One region of the Pseudomonas sp. CP4 genome, then DNA from elsewhere that is predicted to be linked to it. Evidence: predicted binding sites of a transcription regulator. Region 1 holds the regulator's gene; each other region holds the start of a gene.

Region 1 (5,023 bases):
GCATCCTGAACGTGCCGGTGACGCACGTCGATCCGGGTCAGTCGCTGGTTCAGGCGCTGGATCCGCTGCTACGCAAACGCGTGGTTTTGATCGATACTGCCGGCCTGCAAGCCAGCGATCCGGCGTTGCGCATGCAGCTCGAGAGCCTGGCCGGGCGTGGCATTCGCTCAAAAAATTATCTGGTCCTGGCAACCACCAGCCAGAAACAGGTTCTAACCGCCGCTTATCACAGTTACAAGCGTTGCGGGCTGGCCGGCTGCATCCTGACTAAACTGGATGAAACGGCCAGTCTCGGCGAAGTGTTGAGCCTGGCGATCAGTCATGAATTGCCGGTCGCGTACCTGACCGATGGCCCACGGATTCCGGATGATCTGCATCTGCCGCGCCGTCATCAACTGGTCAGCCGCGCCGTCAGCGTGCAAATGCAGGAAGAACCCAGCGAAGAAGCCATGGCTGACATGTTCGCTGATATCTATCACAGCCCGACCAAGCAGGTTGGCTGAGGTAATCATGAACAGTTTTTGTACCTACATCGATGGTCTGCCACGCATTGTTCCGATCGTGAACGCGCAGCCAGTAATGTGGCCTCCGTCTATGCAAGACAAGGTAAAGAAATAACATGGGCAGCATGCATCCCGTACAGGTGATCGCGGTGACCGGCGGCAAAGGTGGCGTCGGCAAGACTAACGTGTCAGTGAACTTGTCCCTGGCGCTGGCAGAGCTTGGCCGTCGGGTCATGCTGCTGGACGCCGATCTGGGCCTGGCGAACGTCGACGTTCTGCTGGGGCTGACACCCAAACGCACACTGGCCGACGTCATCGAAGGCCGTTGCGAACTGCGCGACGTGCTGTTGCAGGGCCCGGGCGGGATTCGCATCGTGCCGGCGGCCTCCGGCACGCAGAGCATGGTGCACCTGAGTCCTGCGCAGCACGCCGGCCTGATCCAGGCGTTCAGCGACATCGGCGACAATCTCGACGTGCTGGTGATCGACACCGCTGCGGGCATTGGTGACTCGGTAGTCAGTTTCGTGCGCGCCGCCCAGGAAGTGTTGCTGGTGGTCTGCGACGAGCCGACTTCGATCACCGACGCTTACGCGCTGATCAAGTTGCTCAATCGCGACTACGGCATGAACCGCTTCCGCGTGCTGGCCAACATGGCGCAGAGCCCGCAGGAAGGGCGCAACCTGTTCGCCAAGTTGACCAAGGTCACGGATCGCTTTCTCGACGTCGCCCTACAATACGTCGGCGCCGTGCCGTACGACGAAAGCGTGCGCAAGGCAGTGCAGAAGCAGCGCGCCGTCTACGAAGCCTTTCCCCGTTCCAAGTGCGCGCTGGCCTTCAAGGCCATCGCCCAGAAGGTCGACACCTGGCCGCTGCCGGCCAACCCGCGCGGGCATCTGGAATTTTTCGTCGAGCGTCTCGTGCAGCAAACCGCAGGGCCTGTGATATGACCGCCAGTGGCATGAATCTTTACAAAAAGTCGGCGCGTGACGCGCAATACGAACTGATCGAGCGCTACGCGCCACTGGTCAAGCGCATTGCCTATCACTTGCTGGCACGCCTGCCGGCCAGCGTGCAGGTCGAAGACCTGATCCAGGCCGGGATGATCGGTTTGCTGGAAGTCTCGACCAAATACGACGCCAGCAAAGGCGCCAGTTTCGAAACGTACGCGGGCATTCGAATCCGCGGCGCGATGCTCGATGAAGTGCGCAAAGGGGATTGGGCGCCACGCTCGGTTCACCGTAATACCAGGATGGTCAGCGACGCGATTCGCTCGATTGAAGCTAAAACCGGCCGTGACGCTAAAGATCACGAGGTTGCGGCCGAACTCCAATTGAGTCTCGACGATTACTACGGGATTCTGAATGACACCTTGGGCAGTCGCCTGTTCAGTTTCGACGACCTGTTGCAGGACGGCGAACACGAAGGGCTGCACGAGGATGGCGCGAGTGCTCATATGGAGCCGTCACGCGATCTGGAAGATGAACGCTTCCAGGCGGCGCTGGCGGACGCGATTGCCAATTTGCCGGAGCGTGAGCGACTGGTGTTGGCGCTGTACTACGACGAAGAGCTGAACCTCAAGGAAATCGGTGAAGTCCTTGGCGTCAGTGAATCGCGGGTCAGCCAGTTACACAGCCAGTGCGCGGCCCGTCTGCGGGGGCGTTTGGGGGAGTGGCGAGCGCGCTGAAGGCAGTGTGGGGACACTGCGAAACGAGGCTGGTGCGGTGATGAACGGCGCCGGTCTCGATCCGTTGTGCTCCAGACAAACTTCGAGTGCTATGCCGATTGATTGAAGTGGCGCGTCCAGGTGCTGGGCGCGTTTAAGACTGCTTGGAGGTCGAATTGAACAAAGACATGAAAATCCTCATCGTTGATGACTTCTCAACGATGCGGCGGATCATCAAGAACCTGCTGCGCGATCTTGGGTTCACCAACACCGTCGAGGCCGACGATGGCGTAACCGCCATTCCGGTGCTCAACAGCGGCAGCATCGACTTTCTGGTAACGGACTGGAACATGCCGGGCATGACCGGTATCGACCTGCTGCGTCACGTGCGCGCCGATGAAAAACTCAAGCACCTCCCGGTGTTGATGGTGACTGCTGAAGCCAAGCGCGAGCAGATCATCGAGGCCGCTCAGGCCGGTGTGAACGGTTACGTAGTCAAACCTTTCACGGCTCAAGCGTTGAAAGACAAAATCGAGAAGATTTTCGAACGCATCGGCTGATGAATGCGCGGGGGAGCTATGGAGCATAACGAATCATCACAGGGCGATTTCGAATCGACTCTGAAAAAACACGCGGTCGAACTGGTCGAGAGCCTTGAAAAAGGCAAGTTCGGCGACGCGGTGCAACTGATCCATGAGCTCAATCAGACCCGTGACCGCGGCCTGTATCAGGAAGTGGGCAAGCTCACACGTGAACTGCACAGTGCGATCGTCAATTTCCAGATCGATCCGCACATGCCGCAGGCCGAGGAAGTGTCGCAAATCACCGACGCCACCGAACGCCTGGGCTATGTGGTCAAGCTGACGGAAGCCGCGGCCAACCGCACCATGGATCTGGTGGAAAGCGCCACGCCGGTGGTCAACAGTCTCGCTGATGAAGCGCAGACCTTGAGCGCCGATTGGGGCCGCTTCATGCGTCGCGAGGTCGGGGCTGAAGAGTTCCGCGAACTGGCGCGCCGGGTCGACGGTTTTCTGTCACGCAGCAGCACGGACAACCGTGCGGTGTCGAGCAACCTCAACGACATCCTGCTGGCTCAGGATTACCAGGACCTCACAGGTCAAGTGATCAAGCGTGTGACCCAACTGGTCACCGAAGTCGAAAGCAATCTGCTCAAACTCGTGCTCATGGCCAGTCAGGTCGACCGCTTTGCGGGCATCGAACATGACCGCGCCGCAATGCTTGCTGAAAAAGATCCACAAAAACATCTCTCGCAGGGTGAAGGTCCGCAGATTCATGCCGATAAACGAGAAGACGTTGTGTCCGGTCAGGACGATGTGGACGATTTGTTATCCAGCCTTGGATTCTAGAGTTTCGGAATTCGGGTTTTTTGGGTTTTTAGACCTGTAGGAGCACCCCATTAATGAGCTTCGGCGCCGATGAAGAGATCCTTCAGGATTTCCTGGTTGAGGCCGGCGAGATTCTTGAGCAACTGTCCGAACAACTGGTCGAGCTGGAAAGCCGCCCGGATGATGCAGATCTGCTCAATGCAATTTTTCGCGGTTTCCACACTGTAAAAGGGGGCGCCGGCTTCCTTCAGCTCAATGAGCTGGTGGAGTGCTGTCACATCGCCGAAAACGTGTTCGACATCCTGCGCAAGGGTGAGCGTCGCGTTGATGCAGAACTGATGGACGTGGTGCTCGAAGCACTGGACGCGGTGAACAGCATGTTCAGCGAAGTCCGTGAACGTGCACCGATCACCGCTGCGACGCCGGAACTGCTGGCCGCGCTGGCGCGTCTGGCCGAGCCGCAATCGGCGGATGAAGCCGTGGCCGCACCGGTAGAAGTGGTGGAAGAGCCGGTGGCCGAAAGCGCATCGGACGACATTACCGATAACGAATTCGAACTACTGCTGGACTCGCTGAATGCCGTCAAGGCTCAGGCCGAGGCCCCGGCTGCTGCTGTTGCTCCGGCGCAGGTTGCCGACACGGCCGCCAGCGATGAAATCACCGACGCCGAGTTTGAATCGCTGCTCGATCAGCTGCACGGCAAAGGCCAGTTCGCTGTCGATGCGGTCGCTCCGGCGCCAGCAGCAGCGGCTCCGGCCGCGCCTGCTGCAGGCGACAGTTCGGACATCACCGACGACGAATTCGAAGCCTTGCTCGATCAGTTGCACGGCAAGGGCAACTTCGCCGTTGACGCGCTGGAATCGGCCATTGCTTCGGCGCCGGCAGCCCCTGCTGCACCGGCAGCCGCTGCGGCCGGCAGCGACCTGATCAGCGATCACGAATTCGAATCGCTGCTCGACGAATTGCACGGCAAAGGCAAGTTTGACGCCAGCGCCGCGACTGCCGGCTCTGCCTCGAGCGTCGCCACGCCAGCGGCGAAAGCTCCGGCTGCTGCTGCGCCGAAACCTGCGGCCAAGCCTGAGCCGAAAGCCGAGGCGCCGAAACCGGCCGCCGCTGCTGCACCGGCTGCGGCTCGCGCTCCTGCGACACCGCCCGCGGAAAAACCGGCCAGCGAAGCGGAAACCACCGTACGCGTCGACACCGCGCGGCTCGACGAGATCATGAACATGGTCGGCGAGCTGGTGCTGGTGCGTAACCGTCTGGTGCGCCTGGGCCTCAACAGCGGCGACGAAGCCATGTCCAAGGCCGTGTCGAACCTCGACGTGGTCACCGCTGACCTGCAGACCGCCGTGATGAAGACGCGGATGCAGCCGATCAAGAAGGTCTTCGGGCGCTTCCCGCGTCTGGTTCGCGATCTCGCACGCCAACTGAAGAAAGAGATCAACCTGGAACTGGTGGGTGAAGAAACCGACCTCGACAAAAACCTTGTCGAGGCTCTGGCCGACCCGCTG
Region 2 (5,023 bases), 2.6 Mb from region 1:
GCCGGAAGCAGTCGTTGAAACCGTACCGGACAGCGGCAATGACGATAAGCCTGCGCCGGATATCAGCGGTGGCAGGCCCTGAACCGAAGATAAACATCCGCGCATAAAAAAGGGCAGACCCGCACAGGACTGCCCTTTTTATTGATCGCTACGACTCAGAGATCGTCTTTGTCGAAACGTCGTGCTTCACGCTGCAGCTGGTAAACAAACCGCTCGACGTTGCGCGCAGCCTGGCCACTGATGTTGTGAAAGCGCAGGCCGGCGAAGGTGATGTTGAGTTTTTCTTCGAAGTGCAGGTAGCGCAGTTCGACTGATGTTGGCTGATTGCCGAACAGCGGCGGGGCGATCAGGCGGTCATAGACCTGGCCCAGTTGCAGGCGATCAGTGATGTCGCCTTCGAAGCGGAATTTGCAGCCAGTGGCGGAGATATCCAGCAGCTTGCCGTGCAACGGCGTCTTGAGCTTTTCGCCGCCCAGTTCAACGCTGACCAGATCGGTGAGTTTCAACGCAGCGCGGAAGGCGTTGCGGCGCTGGTGATAGACCACTTCGCTCGGCAGCTCGCCGGTATAGAAGCGGTCGCCGTCGGATTCTTCGATGTTCAGCGTGCCGTTGCATTCCCAGGCGATGCGCACGCCGTCATGAAAGCCTTCGACCTTGAACGGTTCGCCCGCCTGCAGAAAGCGCTCGCCATCGCGTGGGATCATTTCGTCCAGCGCGATCGTTGCGGTTTCGCGGTCGACCTTGATCAGGTAACTCTGAAAGCGCTGGCTGCGTTCATGGAAAGTGATGATCAGCGGATCGTGGCTGTCTTGCAGCTGGCGCAGGTTGCTGGAGATTTCCAGTGGCGTGGTGAGCACCTTCGGAGGCTGCGGAGCATCATCCGCGCTTAGGGTGTTGGACACGGTTCTTCAATCTCCAGACAAAATAAGACTACGGCCGGCCAGTATTTTGCCAGCATCTTGCGCAGGTGGATAGGGCAGGGCCAGCGATTGGCTCATGCCTGGCTGAGCGTTCGCGGTTTGACCGGTTTGGCAAAAGTCCCGCTGGCGTCGTACAGCGCTGGCGGCTCACCGCCGGTGAGGATCTTCAGCTGGTTGGCCGTAGTCGCCTGCTGGATCTGGATCGACTGACCGTTCTTGACGTTGGCCGCCTGGCATTGGGCGATCAGCGCGGTCAGGGCGTCGCCCTGGGCCAGCAACTGGTCGCCAATGCTCGACTGGCTGGCCAGTTGCTCAAGACCTGTGCGATCGGTCGGCAGGTTGAGGCTGGCGAGGATTTCGCTGCGCTTGCGGCCATGCTGCTCGAGCAGAATGATCAACGCTTGCTTGGTCGCCAGAATTTCTTCCAGCAACGGCATGTCGCGACCATGCAAAGCGAGGGATTCGGTTTGCAATAACTCCAGCAATTGTTGCGCTGGAGCAAAGTCGTCGTTGATCAGTTGCAATAAGTTAGTGTCGTGCATGGCTGGCCTTGGGGTTTAAGCGTCCAAAAGCCTGGCGCCGGCAAAAGCCTAGCGCTGGGCTTCGAAGTTGAGCAGTTTGCTGGCTACACGGTTGCTGTCGACTTTATAGCTGCCATCGGCAATCGCGGCTTTCAACTCGGCCACACGGGCTTTGTCGACAGCAGGCTGATCGCGCAGCTTGTCAGTGACCTTCTGCAACTGTTGAGCCTCATTGCTGAGGTGTACCGATTCCCCGCTTTTGGCGGCACTGGCCGGTTCGGCCTGGGTATTCAGCGGCGCGGAGGGGCTGTTTTCAGCGCTTTCCCTGGCGTTGCTGGTACGTGTATTGCCGGTAAGTGACGAGGAACTGTTCAATCGGTTGAAATCGATAACCATGATAAAAAACCTCTGGGAATTTGGACGCTTGCCATGTTTTCGGCTATCCCCTGAAAAACTTTAGGCCCAATCAACCATAAGCTTGCATGCGCCGCTGCGAGACCTGCTGCGGCACAGTTTAGGGAAGCGACGGGATCGGCGCCAGTTTTCTCCGCGAGGCTTTTACATGGCCACTTCGACCTGTCCCGGCGCAATCACCTGCGCCTTGATAACTCTTTGAGAATTAAGGTTTTTTACGCGAATCTGTTCTTTCATCCCGCCATTGGAGAGTGCTTCCCCCGGCATGCGTACGGCGAGGGTGCCGCTGCGCGCTGTGATCACCACCTGGTCACCCTTGCGCACGACTTCGGCCTGCTCCAGATGCACCTGCGTGATGACCTGATCGGCTACCGTTGGTCGGGTCAATTTCTGCCCGATCGCTTCGTCGACGGAGGTGAGGAAACCCTGATTGATCGTGCTGACATCGCGCTCGCGCAACGTCACGTCCTGCGGCTCGATGATACCGGCGCGTTTCAGCGGACGAGTGGTAGTCACGATCTCGCGAAACAGGCGGACTTGAGCGGGCACGAACACTGTCCAGGGCGAAGTGCCTTCGCAGCGGACCTTCACCGTAACGCGCCCCAGCGGGCGCGCCGGGCTCTCCAGCGTGGCTGTCAATTCCTTGTCGCACATCGGCATGCGCATGCGCGGGTCGAGCTGGTTGACTTCGATTTCGTAGCGGCCTTCGGTTTGACTGGAAGCCAAATAGTCTTCTACGGTGAATTCAAGAAAGCCCTGAGTCACGCCGATAAGCATATCAGGCAAGGTAACCGCATCTGCATGGGCAGGACTGCCAGCAAGCAAGCAGCAAACGGCGGACACCGCGCAAAGCCCTTTGCGAAGGGTAGATGTCAGGCGTCGGGAAAATGTCGTTTGAGCGTTCATACGAGTTAAAAAGCAAGCGCCGTGCCGTTTAGCAATGAATGTGCGTCGCAACAACACTTGGCGTTGATGTAGGAGTCTGGGCATGGCTGGTGTAATGGATTCGGTGAACCAGCGCACGCAACTGGTAGGGCAGAATCGCCTCGAGCTGCTGTTGTTCCGTCTCGACGGGCCGCAGCTCTATGGGATCAACGTGTTCAAGGTACGGGAAGTGTTGCAATGCCCGTCCCTGACGTTGATGCCCAAATCCAGTCCTGTCGTGTGCGGGGTAGCGAATATACGGGGAGCGACCATTCCGATCCTGGATCTGGCAATGGCAACGGGCTCCGGTGCGTTGAAAGACAAGAACAGCCCGTTCGTGATCATCACGGAGTACAACACCAAGACCCAGGGTTTCCTGGTCCGCTCGGTGGAGCGCATCGTCAACATGAACTGGGAAGAGATCCATCCGCCGCCCAAGGGAACCGGCCGCGATCACTACCTGACCGCTGTGACTCGGGTCGACAACCAGCTGGTCGAAATCATCGATGTCGAGAAGGTGCTGGCCGAAGTGGCGCCGACGCCGGAAGCCATTTCGGTGGGCGTGGTCGATGTCGAGACGCAGACGAAGGCATTGTCGCTGCGGGTGCTGACGGTCGATGACTCGTCGGTGGCGCGCAAGCAGGTCACGCGTTGTCTGCAGACCATCGGTGTCGAAGTGGTGGCGCTGAACGACGGCAAGCAGGCGCTGGATTACCTGCGCAAGCTGGTCGACGAGGGCAAGAAGCCGGAAGAAGAGTTCCTGATGATGATTTCCGACATCGAGATGCCGGAGATGGACGGGTACACCCTGACGGCGGAAATCCGCGGCGACGCACGCATGCAAAAGCTCCATATCATCCTGCATACTTCGTTGTCGGGGGTATTCAATCAGGCGATGGTGAAGAAAGTCGGTGCTGATGACTTTCTGGCCAAATTCCGTCCTGATGACCTCGCATCCCGGGTAGTCGACCGGATCAAAGCAGCAGATATCAGCTAGGGGCGTTTTGCCCTTGGCGTTCAACACGATTTAAGAGGCGGCATCATTGTCTACGGGTAATTTGGATTTCGAACAGTTCCGGGTCTTCCTGGAAAAAGCCTGTGGCATTCTGCTCGGTGAAAACAAGCAGTATCTGGTCTCGAGCCGTCTCAACAAACTGATGGAGCAGCAAGGCATCAAGTCCCTGGGTGAGCTGGTACAGCGCATCCAGACCCAGCCGCGCAGCGGTTTGCGCGAGCAGGTGGTCGATGCCATGACGACCAACGAAACCCTGTGGTTTCGCGACACCTATCCGTTTGAAGTCTTGAAGAACAAGGTACTGCCGGAAGCGATCAAGGCCAGCCCCAACCAGCGTCTGCGGATCTGGTCGGCGGCCTGCTCGTCGGGGCAGGAACCGTACTCGCTGTCGATGTCGATCGACGAGTTCGAGCGCAGCAACCTGGGCCAGTTGAAGATGGGCGTGCAGATTGTTGCCACCGATCTGTCGGGCCTGATGCTCAACAACTGCAAGACCGGTGAGTACGACAGCCTGGCGATCGGTCGCGGTCTGTCGCCGGAACGCCTGCAACGCTACTTCGACCCGAAAGGGCCGGGGCGCTGGGTGGTCAAGGCGCCGATCAAGAGCCGAGTGGAATTCCGCTCCTTCAACCTGCTCGACAGCTACGCAGCGCTGGGCAAGTTCGACATCGTGTTCTGCCGCAACGTGCTGATCTACTTCTCTGCCGAAGTGAAGAAAGACATCCTTTTGCGCATTCACAGCACGTTGAAGCCGGGCGGGTATCTGTTCCTTGGCGCGTCCGAGGCGCTGAACGGATTGCCGGATCATTACCAGATGGTTCAGTGCAGCCCGGGGATTATCTACAAGGCGAAATAAGCGGTTTGCGCTCATACAAAAAACGGGAAGCCCGCAAAGGCCTCCCGTTTTTTTATGTCCGAAGAAATTCTCTTAACACCAACAATCCCTGTGGGAGCGAGCTTGCTCGCGAAGAGGCCGTCACATTCTGCATTTGCATTGGCTGGCACTCCGCCTTCGCGAGCAAGCTCGCTCCCACAGTTTTTCGCCGGCGATAGAGGCAGCCAAGCGGCAGAAAAGCGGCATCCGGCGGTAATCGATTGCCGCTTTTCTGGCATTGCCGCTTTGCCTGTTCGGCGCAAGGCCCCGGAATACGGGGCTTTGTTCATTTGGCACGGCGCTTGCTAAAGCTCAGATACGAAAAACCGGTCACCTGAAGGTTCCCGACATGAGC
Region 3 (5,023 bases), 2.7 Mb from region 1:
CGGGTGCGGGTGTTCATGGACTGGCTCGGCGATGTGGTTCGTTCGACGCTCTGACTTCGGAATGCAACCCTGTGCAGGAGCTGCCGAAGGCTGCGATCTTTTGGCTTTGATTTGTAAAAACAAGAGCAAAAGATCGCAGCTTCGGCAGCTCAGGGGGATCTGTGTAGGGTCAGAAGATTTGGGTGAACAGCCAATACAGGCTGCCCGACAGCAAAATGGCCGCTGGCAGGGTCAACACCCAGGCCATCAGCAGATTGCGGATCGTGCGCATCTGCAATCCTGCACCATTGGCCACCATGGTCCCGGCCACGCCCGATGACAACACATGGGTCGTCGACACCGGCAAGCCGAACATGTCCGCCGCGCCGATGGTCAGCATCGCCACGGTTTCTGCCGAGGCACCCTGGGCGTAGGTCAGGTGCGTCTTGCCGATCTTCTCGCCGACGGTCACGACAATACGCTTCCAGCCGACCATGGTGCCGAGCCCCAGTGCGATCGCCACGGCGATCTTCACCCACAGCGGAATGAACCGCGTGGCGTTGTCGATCTGTTGTTTGAACAGCTGCAATTTGCTGCTGGTGTCGGCATCAAAGTTGCCGACCTTGTTCTTGTCCATCAGGCGAATGCTTTCGCTGGCCAGGTACATGTCGTTGCGCACGTTGCCCATGGCTTCGGCCGGGACTTTCGCCAGCGATCCGTAGCCTCTGACTTCCTCGCCGATGTGCCCGGTCAGGGCGGCGAGGGCGGGGATCAGTTGCGGCGTCGGTTCCTTGCTGCGCACGTAATCGGAAAGGACCGGACGCGGATCGGCAGGTGCCGGCATTGGCGCGCTTTTCACCAGCGCTTGCTGGGTAACTTGCGCCACGGCGGCGAATTGCAGCGATTGTTCTTCCGGCATGGTGCGGTTCAACGCGTAGGCCATCGGCAGTGTGCCGACCAGAATCAGCATGATCAGGCCCATGCCTTTCTGACCGTCGTTGGAGCCGTGAGCGAACGACACGCCGGTGCAGGTGGCGATGAGCAAACCGCGAATCCACCACGGCGGCGGGGCATTGCCTTCGGGCGCTTTGTACAGCGCGCGATTCTTGACGAACGCGCGCAACGCCAGGAGCAACAACGCAGCGCAACCGAAACCCACCAGCGGCGACAGCAGCAGCGCATAACCGATTTTGGTTGCCTGTGCCCAGTCGACACCGCTGGTGCCATCGCGGCCGTGCATCAAGGCATTGGCCACGCCGACGCCGATGATCGAGCCGATCAACGTGTGCGAAGAGGAGGCCGGCAAACCCAGCCACCAAGTGCCGAGGTTCCACAGGATCGCCGCGATCAACAGGGCGAAGATCATCGCAAAACCGGCAGACGAGCCGACCTGCAGAATCAACTCCACCGGCAGTAGCGCGATGATGCCGAACGCCACCGCACCGCTCGACAGCAGCACGCCGAGAAAATTGAAGAAGCCCGACCAGACCACCGCGACATTCGGCGGCAGCGAGTGGGTATAGATCACCGTCGCGACGGCATTGGCGGTGTCATGGAAACCGTTGACGAACTCGAAACCCAGCGCAATCAGCAGCGCCACGCCGAGCAGCAGAAACGGCGTCCACGTGGTGACGACCGTGCCGAGTTCGTGCATGTCGTGCATAAGGCTATAGGCGGTAAACAGCATGCCCATGGCCAGCACGGCGAAAAAGATCACATAGGTGAACGGACCGGGTTTCTTGTCGAGCGCCGGCCTGCCGCTGGCGGCGGACGCAGGGCTGGCGGTCAGTGAAGGCGTAGCCATGGCGGACAATCCTGAGCGAGGGAAGGAATGTCGTCCATGATCGTTGCAGAATGTTACGGAGAGACTGCGGCAGGTCAGTGTTTGTCTTATTAGTCTGACCATGATCGTTCCCACGCTCCCGCGTGGGAATGCCGCCAGGGACGCTCCGCGTCCCAGTGACGCAGAGTGTCACCTGATGCATTCCCACGCAGAGCGTGGGAACGATCATGGCAAGAGCTCAATAATCCCCACGCTTGCGAAACGCCCAGCGTCCGGCAATCACGGTGAATGTCGCCACCAACGCAACCAGCACCCAAAACCCATGGGGATCCTGCGACAGCGGCACACCCCCCACATTCATGCCGAAAAAACCGGCGATGATGTTGATCGGCAAGGCCAGCACCGTCACCACCGTCAGGGTGAACAGCGTGCGGTTGCTCTGTTCGTTGAGGTTGGCGGCGATTTCTTCCTGCAACAGTTTGATGCGTTCGCCGAGGGCGGTGAGGTCGTTGATGATCAGCGCAAACTCCTCGGTGGATTTGCGCAACTCCTTGACGTCCTCCTTCTGCAACCACGGCGGCGGACGATTGAGCAGGCGCAGCAGCGAACCCGGCTCCAGCGCCAGGAGCCGTTGCAGCCGCACCAGCACGCGGCGATTGGCGCCGAGTTCGGCGCGGTTGGTCGACAGACGCGAAGAGAGCAATTCGTCTTCGACCTGATCGACACTCAGGCTGGTCTTGCGCACGATCTGCGTCAGCACTTCGCCCTGATCGCGCAGCAGGTGCACGAGCAATTCCGAGGGCGAGCGAAAGCACTCGCCGGCCTTCACCGACGAGCGCAACTTGTCCACGGAGTGCAGCGGTTGCAGGCGCGCGCTGACGATGAGTTTGCTGCGCACGCAGACCCACAGCGTCGACACGTCGGAGGAGACCATGCTGCTGAGGTTGAACACCACATCGTTGACCACCGCCAGCAGCGCCGAATCGACATGCTCGATGCGCGTCGAACGCGAACCTTCGTGCAGCGCTTCGAAAAACTCATCGGGCAATTGCAGATGATTTTTCATCCAGCGCTCGCACGCGGCGTGGGCCAGGTTCAAGTGCAGCCAGAGGAATTCGCCGCTGTCACTGTCGTCCTGCAAACAGCGCAAAGCCGTCGCCGAATCGATTTCCCGACCACGCTCACCGGGCAGAAAGCGAAAGCCGTAGAGCAAACCAAACAGGTCCGGGTCGCGATGACTGATATCGAGGCTGTGGTTCATGGCGGCTCGCTGCGAGGAGGATGTCTGGGGCAGGATTTTCAGGTTCACCTGAGCGGCATCATCGCAAGCTCACGTGACCGTTTTGTGACAGCAAAATGACGTCAAATCAATGTCTTGCCGGCTGTCGGAAGTTTCTCAAGGAAGGCTCTGGCGCGCCGATCTCAGGTGAGTTAGGTTGCGCGCCATTGGCGTTTTGCCACGGTGCGACGACAGGGAAGTCCGGCCATTTCTCACGTCCGCCCGGGCGTGCCTCATCCCTGCTTCGAGTACCTTGCAATGCTGCAAAAATCCCTGAGAGCGCAAATTCTCGCCCTGCTGAGCGGCAGTCTGCTGGCGATGCTGTTGATCGCGCTGGCCTGTTTCCATTTCCTCTCCAACGGCGTGCAAAGCTACAGCCAGTTGATTGCTGGCCCGTTGCACACTTCGCAACTGATCGATGAAGCCAACCTGCAATTCAAAGTGCAGGTGCAGGAGTGGAAAAACGTCTTGCTACGCGGCAAGCAACCGGCAGATCTGGCGAAATACTGGAGCCAGTTCGAGGATCGCCAGCGCGACGTGCAAAACATTCTCGGTGAATTGGCCGGCCAGAAGGGTATCGAGGCCAATCTCAAATCACGTATCGAACGCTTGCGCGAAGAGCATCGCCAGTTAGGTGCTGCCTACCAGAAGGGCCGCGATGCCTACGTGGCTGCCGGTGGTGATCCGAGCGCCGGCGACGCTGCGGTCAAAGGCGTCGACCGCGCCACCAGTGAACAGATGAGCGCGTTGGTCGCCGAGCTGCGCGAGCAGGGCACCGCGCAATCGGCATTGATCAGTGCCAGCGCTGATCGCACCGTGTGGCTAGGCCTGTTGGTGATGCTCGCGTCAGGCTTGCTGATCGGTCTGCTGAGCCTGTGGCTGGTCAGCCGCAACCTGATCGAGCCGATCCGCAACCTCATCGATTACGTCACTCGCTTGAGCCGTGGCCAGTTGGCCGAGCGCGTAGTGAGCGAGCGTCGCGATGAGCTGGGCAACCTCGCTGCTGCTGCGAACACCTTGCGCGATTTTCTCGCGGACACCTTCACTCGGTTGCAGCACAGCGCGAGCAATCTGGACAGCGCCAGCGGTGAGTTGAATGCCATTGCCACGACCATGGCCGGCGGCACCAGCGAGCAATTCAGCCGCACCGATCAGGTAGCCACGGCGATGAACGAAATGTCTGCCACGGCACAGGAAGTGGCCCGTCACGCCGCCGATGCCGCGCGTGCTGCCGACGATGCCGATCAGTCGGCGCAGCAGGGTGAAAAGGTCATGCAGACCACCATTCACTCGATCACCCAGATGCGCGGTGAAATTGCCAACACCGCCACGGTGATTCGTCGCCTGGAAACCGACAGCGGTCGTATCGGCAAGGTGCTGGAAGTGATTCGTGGCATCGCCGAGCAGACCAACCTGCTGGCCCTCAACGCGGCCATCGAAGCGGCACGCGCGGGTGAGGCCGGACGCGGTTTTGCCGTCGTCGCCGACGAGGTGCGCAACCTCGCGCAGCGCACGGCGGAGTCGATCATCGAGATCAACCAGATCATTCAGAACGTGCAGACCGGCGCGGTTGATGCCGCGCAGGCTATCGAGAGCGGCCAGGCACGCAGTGATGAAAGTGTCGAGCAAGTGACCCAGGCTGGCGCGATGCTGGAGCGCATCACCTTGGCGGTGGAGGCGATTCGCGACATGAACCGGCAGATCGCCACGGCAGCAGAAGAACAGACGTCGGTGGCCGAAGATATCTCGCGCAACCTGACTGAAATCACGGCGATCGCCAGTACCAACCTGGACAACGTGCAGCGCACCGAAAGTGCCAGTCAGAACCTGCATGGGTTGTCGGGCCAGTTGAATGAGGTGACGGCGCGGTTGAGTGCTTGATTGCGAGTTCAAGCGTCCGGCAACTTTCGTAGGTCCTCGCCTGCTCGCGATAACGGTGGAACAGTCAACATTGATGTCGCTGACACTCCGCTTTCGCGAGC
Region 4 (5,023 bases), 1.2 Mb from region 1:
CATGCGCTGGCACTGGCTGTTTGTCCGCCGGCAGCGCATTCGGATCAACCGGGGCTGCCGGAGCAGCACCGTTCTGCCCCTGATCTGCCGGTTTCGCCGCCTCAGGACCCTGCGCACCTTCTATGGCAGCCTGGGCTTTCTTGGTCAGCACGACAATGTCGATCCGGCGGTTGACCGGGTTGAACGGGTTTTCCCGATCGAACAACGCCGACGAGGCATAACCGACCACCCGCGCGACCTGCGCATCCGGATAGCTGCCCGCGACCAGAGCACGGCGAGCCGCGTTGGCACGGTTGGCCGACAGCTCCCAGTTGCCGTAATCGCCAGTGCCGATGTACGGCTTGGCGTCGGTGTGGCCGCTGATGCTGATCTTGTTCGGCACCGCTTTGATGGTGTCGGCCATGGCCAGCAGGATGTCTTCGAAGTACGGCTTCAGGCGTGCGGAACCGGAGTCGAACATCGGCCGGTTCTCGGCATCCATGATCTGGATGCGCAGGCCGTTCGGGGTGATTTCGAAAAGGATCTGATCCTTGAATTTCTGCAGTTGCGGATTTTCGTCGACCTTGTTCTGCAGTTCTTGCAGCAGCAGTTCGAGACGCTCCTTCTCGACCTGCTCGGCCATGCCTTCAACCTGTTCGGTGTCGACCGTGACCTTGTCCGGTTGCGGCTGCGACTTCACTTCAGGGTTGAGAGTGTTTTCCGGCGCCAGGGTCGGTGTACCACCCAGATCGATGATGTACGGCGTGCCGCTTTCGGAGAAGCCGACCGGGTCCTTGAAATAACCGGCGATGGCGATCTTCTGTTCCGGCGTGGCGGTGGACAGCAGCCACAGCACCAGGAAGAACGCCATCATCGCCGTGGCAAAGTCGGCGAAGGCGATTTTCCACGCCCCGCCGTGGTGCCCGGCGGCAATGCGCTTGACGCGCTTGACGATGATCGGCTGATTATTTTCCATGACTTAGCGACCGCGAACCGCTTGTTCCAGCTCGGCGAAGCTTGGACGGTGCGCCGGATATAGAACCTTGCGCCCGAACTCGACCGCCAGCGACGGCGGCATGCCGGACGCCGAAGCCACCAGCGAGGCCTTGATGGCTTCGTAGACGTTGAGCTCTTCCTTGGCATCGTGGGCCAGGGAATGCGCCAGCGGACCGAAGAAACCGTACGCCGCGAGGATACCGAAGAACGTACCGACCAGTGCCGCACCCACGTGCAGACCGATCGACGCCTGGTCACCCTCGCCCAGCGAGGCCATGGTCACCACGATACCGAGTACCGCCGCAACGATACCGAAACCGGGCATGCCGTCGGCGATGCCGTTGACGGCGTGCGATGGGTGCTCGAGGTCTTCCTTGAGGCTGTACAGCTCCATGTCGAACAGGCCTTCGAGTTCGTGCGGAGCCATGTTGCCGGAGGACATGATGCGCAGGTAATCGCAGACGAACGCGGTCATGCGTTCATCCTTGAGCACCGCCGGGTACTTGGCGAAGATCGGGCTCGCGGCGGCATCTTCGATGTCGCCTTCGATCGCCATCATGCCTTCGCGGCGGCTCTTGTTGAGGATCTCGTAGATCAGCCCGAGCACCTCCAGGTAGAAGGTATGGGTGAAGCGCGAACCGAACATGCTCAGGGATTTCTTGAGCACGTGCATCGTCATGTAACCGGGGTTGGCCTGGAGGAACGCGCCGAGGGCCGCACCGCCGATGATCATCACCTCGAAAGGCTGGATCAGGGCGGCAATCTTGCCGTGGGAGAGCACGTATCCGCCGAGCACGCTCGCGAATACGACGATGATGCCGATAATTTTAGCCATAGGTAGAAGGTACTTGTTTAAGTCGGGTTCAAGGTCATATTCGGAAGTTAAAAAATCTCTTCTTCTACTTATCGGCAAAACTGCGCCAGACTATAGCCAGTTCAGGCGAAAAGCCAATTTAGCCCATGTAGGGCGCGTCTACAGTCAGTGAAGATCTCGTCCAGACATGGCTAATGAAACGAACGTCCCACACGCAAAACCGACCACCCTCGACGGCTGGGTCAAGCTGCTCGACAGCGTCCTCCTGCCCGTACCACAAGAGGCTCACGACAAAGTCTGCCGAGCGATCCGCGACAACCGCAGCTCGCTGCGCGACATCGCCGATCTGATGCAGGACAGCCCGGCGCTGGCCTTGAGCATCATCCGTGAGGCGAATCGTCACACCCACGGCACCATGGCCGCGCCAGCGGAAAATCTCGAAGTGGCAATCAATCGTCTGGGCCTTGCGCGCACCGAAGAATTGCTCGCGCGCCTGCCCGCCGAACCGCACCGGCAGATCCCCAAGGCCTTGCGCCAATTGCAGCTGATCAGCCAACACGCGACACAGCAGGCCAACGGTTTTTTTGCCAGTCGCCTGGCGCGACTGTGGCAGGACATCCACTGGGGCAGCTTGCTGTTTTTGTCGCCGCTGTGGCCGTTGGCACTGACCTATCCGCAGTTGCTCGAAGAATGGGAACTGCGAGTTATCCACAAGGGCGAATCGGCGGGGGTCGTCGAAAAGCAGTTGTTCGGCGTGCGCCTGTTGAAAATTGCCGAGGCACTGGTCCAGGCCTGGCATCTGCCGATCTGGGTCGAGCAAGGCTACAAATTGCTGCTCAGCGAACAACGCGAACTGGTCAAAGTGCTGCGCATCGCCCGCGACAGCGAACACCCGCTGCGCCAGCAGAATCGTCTCGACGACGACCCGACACTGCGGCGCTGGCTCAATCAGCCGGCGAATACCGTGCTGCTCGCCAATGGGCTGGCGCTGTCGGCGCAACAGGCCTGGGACAGTCCGCACAGCAAACGCTGGCAGTACCTGACCAGCCTGTATCTGCAGATTTCCATGGACGAAGTGCAGCAACAGTTGCACCAGCAAGCGGCGAACAGTGCGCGTCAACATGCGATGCCTGATTTGTGGCACCCGGCGGTTTCACTGATCTGGCCGTGGGGCACTCGCCGGTTGCCGGCCGGCATGCTTCCGGCCGCAGCGCCGAATGCGGATGATCTGAGCCAGTGGCGTCGGCAATGCGCCGAACTGCTCGCCGAGCCCAGCCGCTTCACCAATGCCATGAGCCTGACCGTCGCCGCCCGCGAGGCACTGGTGGCGAGCGGCATGCGCCGGGTGATGATTCTGATGGCCGACCGCACACACACGACCCTGCGCGTGCACCAGACCGCCGGTTTGCCGAAGGATGCGGCGGCGCTGAGTTTTGTCGTCAGCCAGAGCAAAGTCCTGCAACGCCTGCTCGCTCAGCAGGCGCAGGTGCGGATCTCGCCGGAGAACAACGCGCAATTCTCGGCCTTGTTACCGGCGAGCCTGCGCACGCTGTTTCGCGGGGAGCACTTATTCCTGCGCTCACTGGTGAATAACGGCCGGGTGATCATGATCGTCGTTGCCGATCAGGGCGGCGGGCCGTTCGCCGACATCACCGTACAAGCCTTCGGCAAAACCGCGCAGTGCATCGAAAAAGCCCTGCACAGCTTTAGCAGCCGTGGCCAATGAGCCTGCGCTACAATCCTCCCCTTTGTGCTCTGGAGACCTCACATGTCTGACTTCTCTGGCTTGTCGCTTGTCATCGAGCCGAGCGACCTGCTGCCGCGTCTGGAGTCCCCGGAACTGATCCTGGTGGACCTGACCAGCCCTGCCCGGTATGCCGAAGGTCACTTGCCCGGCGCACGTTTTGTCGACCCGAAACGCACCCAGCTCGGCCAGCCACCGGCGCCGGGTTTGATGCCGGCGAAAGCCGATCTGCAAGCGCTGTTCGGCGAGCTCGGCCATCGCAAAGACGCGGTCTACGTCGTGTATGACGATGAGGGCGGCGGCTGGGCCGGACGCTTCATCTGGCTGCTCGATGTCATCGGCCATGACAAGTACCACTATATAGATGGTGGCCTGCCGGCCTGGCTGGCAGACGGAATGCCGATGTCGATCCAGGTACCACCCGTAGTCGGCGGCCCGGTCTCGCTGACCCTGCACGACGAACCGACCGCCACCCGCGAATACCTGCAAAGCCGTCTCGGCGCGGCCGATCTGGCGATCTGGGACGCGCGTGGGCCGCTGGAATATTCCGGCGAGAAAGTCCTCGCAGCCAAGGGCGGACACATCCCCGGCGCGGTCAATTTCGAATGGACCGCGGGCATGGACCCGGCGCGTCAGTTGCGCATCCGCAGCGACATGCCGCAGATCCTCGAAAACCTTGGGATCACCAAGGACAAGGAAATCATTACCCACTGCCAGACCCATCACCGGTCGGGCTTCACTTATCTGGTGGCCAAATCCCTCGGTTATCCGCGGGTCAAGGGCTACGCCGGTTCATGGGGCGAATGGGGCAACCACCCTGACACGCCTGTCGAGATTCAAGGTTTTAAGGACAACTAATGAAAGAGCGTCTGTTTATCCTCAGTCAGTACCTGCTGCCGCATCACCTGCTGTCGCGCCTGGCCGGCTGCATCGCCGAATGCCGCGTGCGCTGGTTCAAGAATGCCTTCACCCAATGGTTTGCCAAGCGTTATCAAGTGGACATGTCGCAAGCGCTGGTCGAAGACCTCACCGCTTACGAGCACTTCAACGCGTTCTTCACGCGCGCCCTGAAAGATGGCGCACGCCCACTGGACGAAACCCCGGGCGCGATCCTCAGCCCGGCCGACGGTGCGGTCAGCCAGCTCGGCCCGATCGAGCACGGTCGCGTGTTCCAGGCCAAGGGCCACAGCTTCAGCGTGCTTGAATTGCTCGGCGGTGATGCGGCCAACGCGGCGCCGTTCATGGGCGGCGACTTCGCCACCATTTACCTGTCGCCGAAGGACTACCACCGCGTGCACATGCCGCTGGCCGGCACCCTGCGCGAAATGGTCTACATCCCGGGGCGGATTTTCTCGGTGAACCAGACCACCGCCGAAAACGTTCCCGAGCTGTTCGCCCGCAACGAGCGTGTGGCGTGCATTTTCGATACAGAACGCGGGCCGATGGCCGTGGTGCTGGTTGGCGCGATGATTGTCGCTTCGATCGAAACC

The links. Region 1 encodes FliA, which starts transcription of late flagellar genes. Its sites were predicted from a motif close to CTAAAGTTTNNNNNNNNNNNGCCGNTAA; they were not measured.
Region 2: a site for FliA is predicted at 1,874-1,901, ahead of flgM (flagellar biosynthesis anti-sigma factor FlgM). Genes of this name have one in related genera too.
Region 3: a site for FliA is predicted at 3,158-3,185, ahead of ACMYUN_RS21735 (methyl-accepting chemotaxis protein). Genes of this name have one in related genera too.
Region 4: a site for FliA is predicted at 1,879-1,906, ahead of motA (flagellar motor stator protein MotA). Genes of this name have one in related genera too.

The regions. Positions count from the first base shown of each region.
Region 1 is NZ_CP180489.1:1,546,741-1,551,763, reverse strand. Features, by position in the region: gene flhF (flagellar biosynthesis protein FlhF) at 1-503, shown strand, start outside; gene fleN (flagellar synthesis regulator FleN) at 620-1,450, shown strand; gene fliA (RNA polymerase sigma factor FliA) at 1,447-2,187, shown strand; gene ACMYUN_RS06855 (chemotaxis response regulator CheY) at 2,355-2,726, shown strand; gene ACMYUN_RS06850 (protein phosphatase CheZ) at 2,745-3,533, shown strand; gene ACMYUN_RS06845 (chemotaxis protein CheA) at 3,587-5,023, shown strand, end outside.
Region 2 is NZ_CP180489.1:4,898,557-4,903,579, forward strand. Features, by position in the region: gene ACMYUN_RS22025 (MFS transporter) at 1-82, shown strand, start outside; gene ACMYUN_RS22030 (flagellar brake protein) at 156-902, opposite strand; gene ACMYUN_RS22035 (flagella synthesis protein FlgN) at 995-1,462, opposite strand; gene flgM (flagellar biosynthesis anti-sigma factor FlgM) at 1,511-1,837, opposite strand; gene flgA (flagellar basal body P-ring formation chaperone FlgA) at 2,000-2,761, opposite strand; gene ACMYUN_RS22050 (chemotaxis protein CheV) at 2,844-3,776, shown strand; gene cheR (protein-glutamate O-methyltransferase CheR) at 3,823-4,650, shown strand; gene flgB (flagellar basal body rod protein FlgB) at 5,018-5,023, shown strand, end outside.
Region 3 is NZ_CP180489.1:4,827,775-4,832,797, forward strand. Features, by position in the region: gene ACMYUN_RS21720 (LysR family transcriptional regulator) at 1-54, shown strand, start outside; gene ACMYUN_RS21725 (inorganic phosphate transporter) at 170-1,783, opposite strand; gene ACMYUN_RS21730 (transporter) at 2,001-3,023, opposite strand; gene ACMYUN_RS21735 (methyl-accepting chemotaxis protein) at 3,300-4,922, shown strand.
Region 4 is NZ_CP180489.1:2,704,174-2,709,196, forward strand. Features, by position in the region: gene motB (flagellar motor protein MotB) at 1-955, opposite strand, end outside; gene motA (flagellar motor stator protein MotA) at 959-1,810, opposite strand; gene ACMYUN_RS12025 (HDOD domain-containing protein) at 1,977-3,515, shown strand; gene rhdA (thiosulfate sulfurtransferase) at 3,558-4,391, shown strand; gene asd (archaetidylserine decarboxylase) at 4,391-5,023, shown strand, end outside.